DNA from 2 places in the Pseudoclavibacter sp. RFBA6 genome. Region 2 is predicted to be linked to the other one. Evidence: riboswitches for the same ligand, from Rfam matches in the RefSeq annotation. Region 2 holds a riboswitch; the other holds the start of a gene.
The links. Region 2 has a riboswitch for FMN ahead of C5C17_RS00750 (ABC transporter permease). Riboswitches for the same ligand answer to the same signal wherever they lie in the genome.
Positions count from the first base shown of each region.

Region 1 (6,295 bases), on a different contig from region 2:
CATACCAGCTGTCGAACCACATATTCTCCGTCCTCCCGGGGTCGGATCCGACCCCTCCGGGGTCTACTGGAGCGTTGCCAGGAGGTCATCGCAGGCGGCCACGCAGCGACGACACGCCTCTGCGCAGACGCGGCAGTGATCGTGCATGCGCGCGTGCTTCTCGCACTCCTCAGCGCAGCTTAGGCACGCCTGGCGGCAGGCCTCGACGAGCGCGCGAAGACCGCGCGTGTCTCCATCCGCCCGGCGGGCGAGCACGGACCCCGTCACGGTGCAGAGTTCCGCGCAGTCGAGGTCAGATCGGATGCAGGGTGCGAGATCGGCGACCCGATCCTCCGTGAGGCACGCTCCCGCGCAAGCCGAGCAGGCCAGCGCGCAGTCCGAGCACGCCTCGAGGCACCGACGGATGAGGTCGGCGCCGTCCTGCGTCTTCGCATCGTTCCGCGGATCACTCACCAGCGGTCTCCGCGGTGCGCGGCTCGAGCCCGAGGTCCTGCCCCTGACGTGGATCAGCGGCCGGGGTGGGTTCACCGATATCGGAGAGATTGGGCTCCCCGCGCCCGGCGACCGACTCCGCGACCTCGCTCAGATCGGTCGTCGCTGGATCGAGTGTCCCCTCAGCCGCGGCCGCATCCTCCTCGTCCGGCGTGCTGGGGTCGAGCAGGTGGCTGCTCACGAGGAGATCTCCTCGACCGTCTCACCGGTCTCCTCCGCGGAGAGCGCTCGGGCCACATCCGCCTGGCTGATGATGCCGACCAGATCGTGACCGTCGATGACGGGCAGACGCCGAACCTGGTGCTCCTGCATCACCTGGAGGGCCTCCCTTGCATCGTCGTCCGCGCCGATCGTCACCGGCTTTCCTTCCGCGAGGTCTCCGGCCCTGGTCGCGCTCGGGTCACCGCCCTCGGCGATGCACTTCACCACGATGTCGCGATCGGTCAGCATGCCCTTGAGCCGCTGGTCCTCTCCGCAGATCGGCAATGAGCCGACATCGAGGTCCCGCAGCAGACGCGCGGCCTCGGCAAGCGTGTCGTTCTCCCCGACGCACTTCGGGGTCCTGGTCATCAGTTCACGAGCGAGCGTCATCTCCCTCACCTTCCTTCCCTGTGTGGTTTGCCACCGTGTGTGGTCTTCTCGACGCTACGAGCCTGAACTCTCAGCTTCGACCGGTTGACATGCGCGGGGAGCAGAAGCGCGGCGGCCTCTGCCGAGGGGGTGAGTGCACGCTGACTCGTAACGCGGAGCATCCCGAATGGCGAAGCGGGGCCGCTGCGCCTACGGTCAAAGGCATGCCTGACGTCCTCCCCGATGAGCGCCCCCTCCGCATCGCGTTTGTCGTGCTCCACACCTCCCCCCTCGACGAGCCGGGCACCAAGGACGCGGGTGGCATGAACGTCGTGGTGCTGGCGCAGGCGGAGGCGCTCGCGGACCGCGGCCACCAGATCGAGCTCATCACGAGGCGCAGCGACCCCGACGCGGAACCTACCGTGCAGCTCCGCGAGAACCTGCGCCTCCACAACCTCGACGCCGGCCCCGCGCGGCTCATCTCGAAAGGCGAGCACGAGCACGTCATCGACGAGTTTCGGGATGCGCTGGCCGTCCTCCTCGTCGAGCTGTCCGTCGACGTGCTCCACGCCCAGCACTGGTTCTCCGGCGTCGCCGCGCTCCCCGTCGCACGCGAGCTGGGCATCCCGATCGCGCAGAGCTTCCACTCCATCGCCGCCGGCAGCTCGACGCCGCTCGCCGACGGGGAGCGCGCCGAGTCGCCAGGCCGCCTCGCCGGCGAAGCGATGCTCGCGAAGTCGGCCGACGCCATCGTCGTCGTGAGCAGAGCGGAGCGCGACACCGTCCTCTCGAGGCTCGGCGGCAACCCAGCGATCACCCACATCGTGCCGCCCGGCGTCGACGCCGACCTCTTCTTCCCGGCCCGGGACGCGCGGGCAGAGCCAGCCGCCCGGGAGTCGCGACCCAAGCGCGCCCTGTCCGCCGGTCGCCTGCATCCGCTCAAGGGCTTCGACCTGGCGCTCGACGCGATCGCCGAGATCGACGACGACGTGCGCCCCGACTACGTGCTCGTGGGCGCCGCCCCTCCGGACGACGACGGGCGCGCCTACGAAGCGAAGCTGCACGAGGCGGTCGCGCGGCACGGGCTCGCCGAGCACGTGCAGTACATCGGCTCGCTCAGCAGGCACGCGCTCGCCGCCCAGCTGCGGCTCGTCGACGTCGTGCTGATCCCCTCGCACTCCGAGACGTACGGTCTGGTCGCGCTCGAAGCCGCAGCCTCGGGAGTGCCGGTTGTGGCCTCCGCCGCTGGCGGGCTTCGCGAAGCCGTTGTCGACGGCGTCACCGGCACGTTGCTCGAGACCCGCGACCCTGCGGACTGGGCGGCTGCCATCGCGGGCATCCTGCGCGACCCGGCGCGTGCCGAGCGCATGAGCGTAGCCGCGCGCGAGCACGCGCTCGCCCACTCGTGGGACCTCAGCGCCGAAGGGCTCCTGGCCGTGTTCCGCCAGCTGGTCGCCCGCGCAGAGCCGGGACCAACACATGCCTGAGCGGCGCGCGAGCCTGCTCGACTCCGTGCGCCACGTCCTCATCGTGCACGCGCATCCCGACGACGAAGCCCTCGCGGGCGGCGCCTTGCTCCGCGAGCTGCACGAGCGCGGCACCAAGGTGACGCTCGTGACCTGCACGCGGGGTGAGCTCGGTGAGATCGTCGCGGGCGTCCTTCCCGCCGACACGTCGGTCGCGGACCTCGCAGACGTGCGCGAGCGCGAGCTGCGCGGATCCCTCGATGCGCTTGGCATCGACCACCACCGGTGGCTCGGAACGCCGCCCGCACGGGCAGCGGGCCTCGAGGCGCGCGAGTACCGCGACTCCGGGATGCGCTGGCTGCGGCCAGGTCTCGCGGGTCCCGCCGACGACACCGACCTGCGGGCGTTCAGCGTGGCCCCGATCGAGGAGGTGACGGCCGACCTCGCCGCCGTCATCGCGCACGACGAGCCGGATCTCGTCATCAGCTACGACGCGACGGGCGGCTACGGGCACCCCGACCACGTTCGAGCTCGGGAAGCGAGCCTCGCCGCCGCGCAGGGTGCCGGCGTCCGGTTCGCCGAGCTCGTCGAGCAGAGCGAACGTGATCTCGCGGCCGAGATCGGCGACCTCGAATGGTTCGACCTCGAGCAGCACCGCGCCGCCGTCGTCGCGGCCCTGCGCAGCCACCGCACGCAGCTCACGGTCGACGATGACGGTTCCGCGCTGGTGCACTCCGGCGGTCAGCGCCAGGACGTGCACCTCGCGATCGGCCTGCGCGAAGTGGTCGCGTAGGCCGCGTTCCTGAAATATGGCGACGAAGTCGGTTTCCGGGCGTCACACGCTGTCTTCCGATGGCCGGCTCGTCTAGGCTCGCCGTGCAACATGCTCCGGGGTCGGTGAAAGTCCGAACCGGCGGTGAGAGTCCGCGACCCGCTCGTCCGCGAGCGGTTGACTCAGTGAAATTCTGGGACCGACGGTTAAAGTCCGGATGGTAGGTGCATGGGAGGCGCTCGTTTCGGCGAGGGCCTTCGTTGGCGTCGGCTGCCGGAATCTCCGGCTGCGCCGGCACCGGGATATGGCCCCGTGGCACGCGAAATGCGGAGGTCACCGGCGATGCCGATCCAAGAATCCAACCGCGTCGAGTCTGTCGACGCCGCCATGCAACTGGCGCTCTCCCTCGCGGCCCGCGGGCCACTGAGAGACCCGAACCCGAGGGTCGGGTGCGTGCTGCTCGCACCGCCGTCTCCGGGCGGCGGCCCGCGCCGCATCCTGGGACGCGGCTTCCACCGAGGGGCCGGCACCCCGCACGCGGAGGCCGCCGCGCTCGACGACGCCCGGTCTGCCGGCGCGGAGGTGCGGGGTGCGACGGCCGTCGTGACGCTCGAACCGTGCTCCCACACCGGGCGGACGCCGTCGTGCGCGGAGGCCCTGCTCGGCGCCGGCGTCGCTGAGGTCGTCTACTCGGTCGCCGACCCGAACCCGGTCGCGGCCGGGGGAGCGGCACGTCTGCGCACGCGCGGGGTGCACGCGCTCGGAGGGCTCCGGGCTGCCGAAGGGGAGGCGCTCCTGCGCGTCTGGCTCACCGCCGTCGCCCAGCGTCGGCCGTTCGTGACGCTCAAGCTCGCGTCCACCCTCGACGGGCGGATCGCCGCCGCAGACGGGTCGAGCCGGTGGATCACCTCGGAAGCCGCGAGGCTGCATGCGCACCAGCGGCGCAGCGAGGCGTGCGCGATCCTCGTCGGCACGGGCACGCAGAGCTCCGATGACCCGACGCTCTCCGTCCGCGGGCCCGCGGCCGGCTATGCGCCGCAACCTCTCCGCGTCGTGATGGGGCTGCGGGACGTGGCCGCAGACGCCGCCGTTCGCGCGGACCCCGAGCTGTTCGTCCACCTGAGGACCCACGACCCGGTCACCGCACTCGAGGAGCTGCGCCTGCTCGGCGTCCGCCACGCGATCGTCGAGGGCGGACCGACCATCTCGGCGGCGTTCCTGCGAGCGGGTCTCGTCGACGAGATCGACGCCTACGTCGCGCCGATCCTCCTGGGCGACGGCGCGAGCTCCGTCGCGTCGCTCGACATCGGACGTCTGCGCGACGCGAGCCGATGGGCCACCGAGTCCGTGCGTGCGCTCGGCGTCGACACGCTCATCCACCTCGTTCGGGACACGCGCGCGAACGCGGAGCACGACCGCGCCTTCTCCGCCGAGGGAGTCGCAGCATGAGCGCCCAGCTCGCCCGCGCGCTCGAAGCGCTGCGGGCCGGGCGGCCGGTACTCGTCGCCGACGACGCCTCGCGCGAGAACGAGGTCGACGCGATCCTCGCCGCCACCACGGCGACGCCCGAGTGGGTGGGGTGGATCATCCGCCACTCGTCCGGACTCCTGTGCGCGCCGCTGCCCGGCCACCTCGCCGATCGGCTCGAACTGCCGCTCATGGTCGAACGCAGCGAGGATGCGCGCGGCACCGCCTACACGGTCACCGTGGATGCGGCCGCTGGCGTGACGACCGGCATCTCGGCAAGCGACCGCGCGACGACCGTGCGCGCGCTCGCGGCCGCCGGTTCGACGCCGCGCGACCTCATCCGCCCCGGGCACGTGCTGCCGCTGCGCGCCGTCGACGGCGGCGTGCTCGAGCGACCGGGGCACACGGAAGCGGCCGTCGACCTCGTGCGCCTGGCCGGTGCAGGCGAGGTCGGCGTCATCGCGGAGCTCGTGCGCGACGACGGCGAGATGCTCTCGTACGCCGAGGCAGGCGCGCTCGCATCGGCGCACGACCTCGTGCTGCTGCACGTCGACGACATCGTCGGCTACCGGATGCGGCACCCGGGCTTCCCGGCCCTGACCGGCACGCAGAGCCAGCACCACCACGAAACGAGCACACGCGCCACGGCGGCGCTGACGAGAGGAGCACGGCGATGAGCGGACAGGGAGCACCGGCGGTGCAGGCAGACGGCACCGGGATGAGGGTCGTGATCGTCGCGGCTCGGTGGCACGACACGGCGATGGCGGCGCTGCTCGACGGCGCCCAACGCGCCCTTGCGGCGTCCGGCGTCACCGACGTTCGAGTCGTGCGGGTGCCCGGCTCGTTCGAGTTGCCCGTCGCCGCGAGCCGGGTCGCCGCCAGCGGGCCGGATGCGATCGTCGCCCTGGGCGTCGTCATCCGCGGCGGCACCCCGCACTTCGAGTACGTGTGCTCGGCCGCGACCGCCGGTCTCACCGACGTCGCCGTGCGCACGGGCATCCCGGTCGGGTTCGGCGTGCTGACCTGCGACGACGAGGAGCAGGTGCAGGCGCGCATCGGCCTGCCAGGCAGCTTCGAAGACAAGGGGGCGGATGCGACGCTCGCTGCCATCGCCACGGCCACCGCACTGCGCGACTTCCCGGCCGCATCCGTCCCGGTCCCCTCCGCCGCGGCGGGTGAGTGACCGTGTTCACCGGCATCATCGAAGAGCTCGGCCAGATCACGAGCATCGTCAGGCGCGACACGGATGCGCGCCTCACGGTGCGCGGTCCGCTCAGCGTGAGCGACGCCAAGGTGGGCGACTCCATCTCCGTCGACGGAGTGTGCCTTACCGTCGCCGAGCTGCTGGGCGACGGCTTCACGGCCGACGTCATGGGGGAGACCCTGCGCGCATCCGCCCTCGGCGACCGCGCAGTGGGTGACGCCGTGAACCTCGAACGAGCCATGCGGCTCGGCGACCGGCTCGGCGGCCACATCGTGCAGGGGCACGTCGATTCGACGAGCGAGGTGCTGGAGGTCGAGCGGTTCG
Region 1 covers NZ_PSUA01000005.1:268,419-274,713, forward strand. The annotation lists gene C5C17_RS04170 (DUF421 domain-containing protein) at 1-22, opposite strand, end outside; gene C5C17_RS18515 (hypothetical protein) at 446-673, opposite strand; gene C5C17_RS04180 (CBS domain-containing protein) at 670-1,083, opposite strand; gene C5C17_RS04185 (glycosyltransferase) at 1,287-2,549, shown strand; gene C5C17_RS04190 (PIG-L deacetylase family protein) at 2,542-3,321, shown strand; FMN riboswitch at 3,409-3,533, shown strand; gene ribD (bifunctional diaminohydroxyphosphoribosylaminopyrimidine deaminase/5-amino-6-(5-phosphoribosylamino)uracil reductase RibD) at 3,643-4,749, shown strand; partial or broken gene ribB (3,4-dihydroxy-2-butanone-4-phosphate synthase) at 4,746-5,348, shown strand; gene ribH (6,7-dimethyl-8-ribityllumazine synthase) at 5,441-5,950, shown strand; gene C5C17_RS04210 (riboflavin synthase) at 5,953-6,295, shown strand, end outside.
Region 1: linked by a shared signal. The riboswitch ahead of ribD (bifunctional diaminohydroxyphosphoribosylaminopyrimidine deaminase/5-amino-6-(5-phosphoribosylamino)uracil reductase RibD) and the one ahead of C5C17_RS00750 (ABC transporter permease) in region 2 are both predicted to bind FMN.

Region 2 (6,295 bases):
GCGTTCAAGCCAGCCGCACTGCAGGCCATGGCTGCGTTCGCGAACACCGACTTCCGCGACGACCTGCAGGCGGTGAAGGTGCCGACGTTGGTCATCCACGGAGACAGCGACGCGACCGTGCCGTTCGAGGGCTCCGGGGCCCGCACCAACGAAGTCATCGCTGGCTCTGAGCTGTACGTCGTGGCGGATGCGCCCCACGGCGTCAACGTCAGTCACGCCGAGGAGTGGAATCGGGTCGTGCTGGAGTTCCTCAGCCGCTGACCCGCCCCCGTGCCGACCCCGAGACCCGCTCGCCACCTTCTGGCGGGCGGGTCTCGCGTGTCCCCTGACGGCCAGCGAGCAGGGATGACCGGACTTGTGCGGGAGCTCACAGCTGGCCAGCGTGCGCCCAGCGCGGAGGCGCCCAGATCCCCGCCGTTCCAAGCGACGCAGAGTTCGCTGAGAATCGCGGAGCTCACGATCGGGTCCCCATGCCACCGGCCCCAAGTTGACAGGATGACGACCGCCTTGATGATCTTGGGGCAGATCGACCCGCAGAACCGAAGCATCCCGAGACGACAAAGGCCAGGCAGGCGCCGGCCGGAGGAGGCGTGATGAAGACGAACAGCGTGATGGAGACCAAGGAGCTCGACTCGACGACGTCGAGCGGCGCCGACGAGACCCGGCCCGCCGCCGCGCACGATGGCGGCTCGGCCCCGAGCCGCGACGCCCACGGCCTGCCGACGGGGGCCGCCCTGCGGGAGTGGCGCCGCGCGCATCCGAGGGCCACGATCGCGGACGCCATCGCCGCGCACTGACGGGCGCGGCGGGCGATTAGGCTTGGCCCCGTGACGACAGACCGCGACGCCCTCATCGAACTCATCCGCGACGAAGCCGTGTTCCACGGTGACTTCACCCTCACGAGCGGGAAGAAGGCGACGTACTACATCGACCTCCGCAAGCTGAGCCTCGACCACCGCGCGTCTCCGCTCATGGGCCGCGTGCTGCTCGACCTCATCGAGGAGTTCGGGCCCGTGGACGCTGTGGGTGGCCTCACGATGGGCGCCGACCCGCTCGCGAGCGCCGTCATGCACCAGGGGCTCGCGCAGGGCAAGGTCGTCGACGCGTTCGTCGTGCGCAAGGAGCCGAAGGACCACGGCCGCGGCCGCCAGGTCGAGGGCCCCGACCTCCAGGGCAAGCGGGTCGTCGTGCTCGAGGACACCTCCACGACCGGCGGCTCGCCGCTGAAAGCCATCGAGGCGCTCGAGAAGGTCGGCGCGAACGTCGTCGGCGTCGCCGTCATCGTCGACCGCGCCACGGAAGCGCAGGGCATCATCGAGGCCGCGGGCTACCCGTACCGCGCCGCCATCGGCCTCGAGGACCTGGGCCTCGCCTAGGCGCTCACGCGTGACCAACATCCGCGGAGCTGCTGGGCGCCGCAACCGGGGCGTGCTGGCGGCGCTGCTCGGCGTGCTCGTCCTCGGCGGGGTCGCGCTCGGCGTCTGGCTCCAGCCGTTCGGCGACGGGACCGTGCCGCCGGAAGAGACCGCCGGCCCGCCCACGACGACGGTTCCGCTCGCCGGCGTCGATGCCTCCTTGTTGGAGCCGGGCCAGTGCATCCAGGACTTCGTGTCGGCGTGGGAGCCTCGCTTCGAGGTCGTCGACTGCGCCCTCGAGCACTCCGGTCAGCTGCTCGCCGAAGTCGAGGCGACGCCGCTCTCCGAGAGCGACGAGTACCCGGGTGAGGACGCGCTGCGCGATCGCGCCCAGATCACCTGCCAGTCCAAGGAAGTCCTCGACACGACCGCCGCGGCAGCCGTCCCCGGACTCATCATCGAGGCCAGCTACCCGCTGAGCCAGGACGACTGGGACGCTGGACAGCGCACCTACCGCTGCTTCGCGGCCACGCCCGGGGCCTCCACCACCGGTTCTCTCGCCGCGAGCCAGTAGTCCGGCGGCAGCCCAGGGCGCGACGACTACCCTGATCGCATGACCTTCGTGAGTGAATCCATCGACATCGACGTGCCCGTCGACGTGCTCTTCAGCCTGTACGCGGAGCCGGAGTCGCTCCCCAGCGTGCTCAGCATCGTGAAGCACGTCGAAGTGCTCGGCCCCGACCTCATCCGCTGGGATGTTGAGCTCGTCGGCCAGCGCCGGTCCATCGACGCGAAGGTCGTCGTCAACGAGCCGGGCGAGCGCCTGCGCTGGGAGTCGGTCGAGGGGCGCGCGTCGTTCGCCGCCGAGGTGCGCACCGAGGCGATCACCCCAGCGAGCACCCGCGTGACCGTGGACGCCGAGTTCGACGCCGGTGGCATCGCCGAACGCCTCGGCCTCGCGAAGCCCATCGCCGCGGCCGCCATCGCCAGCGAGCTCCGCAACGCGAAGAAGAGCGCAGAGGCGCAGGCCGCGCAGTAGCGCGTGCGGGAAGCTGGGCGGGAGCGGATAGCCCGGTGAGCCTCCGCTGAAGACCCTTGAAGGGCCGCGCGTCATCTGCCCACGATGGACGCATGTCCATGGCAGAACCATTCATCCCCCGCCCCCACGAACAGCGCGAGGTGCCCGCTGCCTTCGAGCCCGGCCCAGGTGCGCCAGGTGCCGCCGGAGCCGAGTCTCCAGCGCAGCAGCCCGACGTCTCGCCGCCGCCCGACCCTGAGGAGCAGGCCATCGAGGACGCGGGCCTCGACGACGACATCAACCGCTGAACGACCACAGCCGAGACGGAGGAATCATGAGCGACACCGGCGAGTTCTCGAACCCGAGCACGATGCCTGACCGAAACGACCCCAAGCCAGCAGAGCCGGACGCGGTCGACTCGGACACGGTCATCGACGACAAGCCGGACTCCGCTGAGGGCGTCGACGCGCCGGACAGCCCCGTCGACTACGCCATCAAGGTGGCGCGGGGCGACCACTCCACTGAAGCCTGACCCTGCTGTTCGCTCGTCGCGGAGCGTCATGATGTCGCACTTCTCGGAGACCTGTCGTACTCTGACAGCAGAGTCCACGTGCTCCGGGGTCGGTGTAATTCCGAGCCGGCGGTTATAGTCCGCGACCTGCTCCCGCAAGGGAGTGGCTGATCTGGTGAAATTCCGGAACCGACGGTGAAAGTCCGGAAGGGAGGCGCACGTGACGGCACGCCTCGGCGTACCGTCAGCTCGTGGAATCCGCTGACCCGTTCGGCGAACCCACGCGCCTCGTCATCCCCGGAGCTTTCCACGAAAGCCGGGTAGATGAACACGACGTCAGCACGCATCTCCGCACCGATCTCGGTGGCGGTCGCGGTGCTCGCTGTGTGGTGGGCCGTCACGGCCGCCGGTCTCATCTCGCCGCAGTTCCTCCCCGCGCCGGGCCAGCTCGCCGAGCGCTTCTGGCTCGACGTGACGCAGGGGCCCATGCTCTCCCACGCCTGGGTGACGCTGTCCGCGGCCCTGCTGGGCAGCCTCCTCGCGATCCTCGTCGCTGTCCCGCTCGGCTACCTCATCGCTCGCCTGCCCTGGGTCGACGTCGCGATCACCCCCTACGTCGCCGCGTCGCAGGCCGTGCCGGCCATCGCGCTGGCCCCGCTCCTCGTGCTGTGGATCGGCTACGGCCTCGCGCCCACGGTCGTGCTGTGCGCCATCATGTCGTTCTTCCCCATGATCGTCACCACGGTGCTCGGGGTGCGGCAGCTGCCGCAGGATGTCATCGAGGCCGGACGCATCGACGGCGCCAACTGGTACCAGCTGCTGTGGTGGGTCGAGGGCCCGCTCGCGCTGCCCAGCGTGCTCGCCGGCATCCGCGCCGGTGTGACGCTCTCGATCACGGGCGCCGTCGTCGGCGAGTTCACGATGGGCGGCCGGGGCCTCGGGATGCTCCTCACGCTCAACCGCGACGCCAACGACATCCCTGGCATCTTCTCCACGCTCCTCATGCTCGTGGTCCTCGCCGTCGCCCTGTACATCCTCATGCGCCTGTTCCAGAACGCCGTCACCTGGAACGACGACGAGCCCAAGGCGAAGCGCCGCGCCCGCGTGCTCGCCGACGAACCCCTCCCAGCCTGACCCCGGCCCGCCTGACCCCGCCCATCTCGACCAGGAGACGCTCATGAACCTTCACCTCACCACCCCGGGCCGCGCTGCTCGCGGCCCTCGGGTACTGCGCTCCCTGGTCGCTGCCGGCGCTGTGGCGGCCGTGGCCGTGCTCGCCGGATGCTCGCCATCGGCCGATGGCAACGCCGCGAACGCGACGGCCGAGCCCGCGGGGGCCGCCACCATCGGGCTCACCTACACCCCGAACATCCAGTTCGTGCCGTTCTACGTGGCCGAGGCGAAGGGCTTCTTCGAGGATGAGGGCGTCGATGTCGAGCTGCGCCATCACGGTGAAGGCGAGGACCTCTTCGGGGCTCTCGCGAACGGCACCGAGGACTTCGTGTACGCGGGCGGCGACGAGATCACGCAGGCACGGGCCGCCGACATCCCGGTCACCTCTGTCGCGACGCTCTACAACACGTACCCGGCGACGCTCATCGTGCCGGAGGACTCCGACATCAAGACGGCCGCGGATGCGCGCGGGAAGACGATCGGCACGCCCGGCCCCTACGGGCAGACGTACTTCGCGCTGCTGTCACTGCTGCAGAGCAACGGGCTGACAGCGGACGATGTGAAGATCGAGCACATCGGCTACACGCAGCAGGCGGCGCTCACGACCGGCGCCGTCGACGGGGTCATGGGCTACGTCAACAACGACGCGGTGCAGTTCGAGAAGGCAGGCTTCCCGGTGCGCACGATCGAGATCGCGCCCGCCGACGCGCCCACCCTCGTCGGCCCGTCGCTCGGAGTCGCCGACTCGATCATCGAGGGCGACGACGCGATGATCACGCCCGTGCTCGAGGCGCTGGCCCTGGCGACGCAGTACGTGATCGACAACCCGGACGAGTCCATCGACATCGCCGCCGAGTACATCCCAACCCTCTACACGGACGAGGCGAAGAGCGACGCGCTCGCGACGCTCGAGGCCACCATCCCGTTCCTGTCCGCGCAGGACGGGCAGCCGCTCTTCACGAACGACGCCGAGGTGTGGGCGACGATGGCGACGTTCATGAGCGAACAGGACCTGCTCGAGAAGCCCCTCGAGGGCGACGCCTTCACGAACGCGTACGTGCCGCAGGGCTAGGAGAGGCGCTGCTCCCGGTCCTGGTGCCGTTCGGCGACGCGGGCCCGATGCTGACGTTTGAAGTCGAGCCGCCGCTCGGGCAGCACCACCCCATGATTTCAGGCGTTGGCGATCTGCGTCGTGCTCACGCGTCCGCCCGCTCCCACACGCCGTCGATCCGGCGGGGCACGCGCGATCTCGGGTGCTCCCTGAGCTCGTCCGGCAGGAACCGATCCGGCGTGCTCTGCCAGCTGACGGGTCGCATCCATCGGTCGATGGCGGACGCCCCGACGGAGGTGCTGGACCCGTTCGTCGATGCCGGGTAGGGGCCTCCGTGTGTCGTCGCCCAGGCCACGCGGACACCGGTCGGCATGCCGTTGACGATGACCCGGCCGCTCGTGGACGCCGCCGCGTCGAGCAGCTCGTCGATCGCGTCGAGGTCCCGGCCAGTGGCGCGCACGGTTGTCGTGAGCTGACCTCCGAGCGCCAGCAGCGTTCCTGTCACCTCGTCGAGGGACGCGTAGGTGACAAGCAGCGTCGCGGGGCCGAAGACCTCCTCCTCCAGCGTGCCGGTGAGCTCGCCCAGCGAGGTGATCCCGAGTGTCGCCGTCTGGCCCTGCGCCGTCGACCGGCCGCCGACGAGGGCCTGCACCCCAGCTCGCCGCCAGTCGTCGAGACGGTGCTCGTATCGATCCGTGATGCCGGGCGAGAGGAGCGCTTGCGGCACAACCTCGGCGATGCGCTCGGAGACGGCATCGATGAGCGCCGTCGCCGATTCTGGGACGAAGATCAGGCCAGGTTTCGTGCAGAGCTGCCCCGCGCTCGCGGTCGTGGCGGAGGCCAGCTCCTCCGAGAGGCCAGCGACGTCGGTCTCGGCGGCCTCTGGCGCGACGACCGTCGGATTGGTGCTGCTCATCTCGGCGAACACCGGGATCGGAGTCTCCCGCGCCGCAGCGAAGTCGAAGAGCGCACGACCACCCGCCACCGAACCCGTGAAGCCGACGCCCGCCACGGACGGGTCCTCGACGAGCGCGCGGCCCGCATCTCGTTCGGTCACGATCCGGAGCGCGCCGACGGGGAAGCCGTTCGACTCGAGCGCGTCGCGAATCACGAGGTGCGTTGCCCTGCTCGTCCCCGGGAGGTCGGGGTGCGTCTTCACGACCACCGGGCAACCCGCGGCGAGGGCG
Region 2 covers NZ_PSUA01000003.1:38,435-44,729, forward strand. The annotation lists gene C5C17_RS00715 (alpha/beta fold hydrolase) at 1-261, shown strand, start outside; gene C5C17_RS00720 (hypothetical protein) at 594-797, shown strand; gene pyrE (orotate phosphoribosyltransferase) at 828-1,376, shown strand; gene C5C17_RS00730 (septum formation family protein) at 1,387-1,929, shown strand; gene C5C17_RS00735 (SRPBCC family protein) at 1,969-2,394, shown strand; gene C5C17_RS00740 (hypothetical protein) at 2,493-2,681, shown strand; gene C5C17_RS00745 (hypothetical protein) at 2,708-2,905, shown strand; FMN riboswitch at 2,981-3,107, shown strand; gene C5C17_RS00750 (ABC transporter permease) at 3,209-4,018, shown strand; gene C5C17_RS00755 (ABC transporter substrate-binding protein) at 4,062-5,129, shown strand; gene C5C17_RS00760 (aldehyde dehydrogenase family protein) at 5,254-6,295, opposite strand, start outside.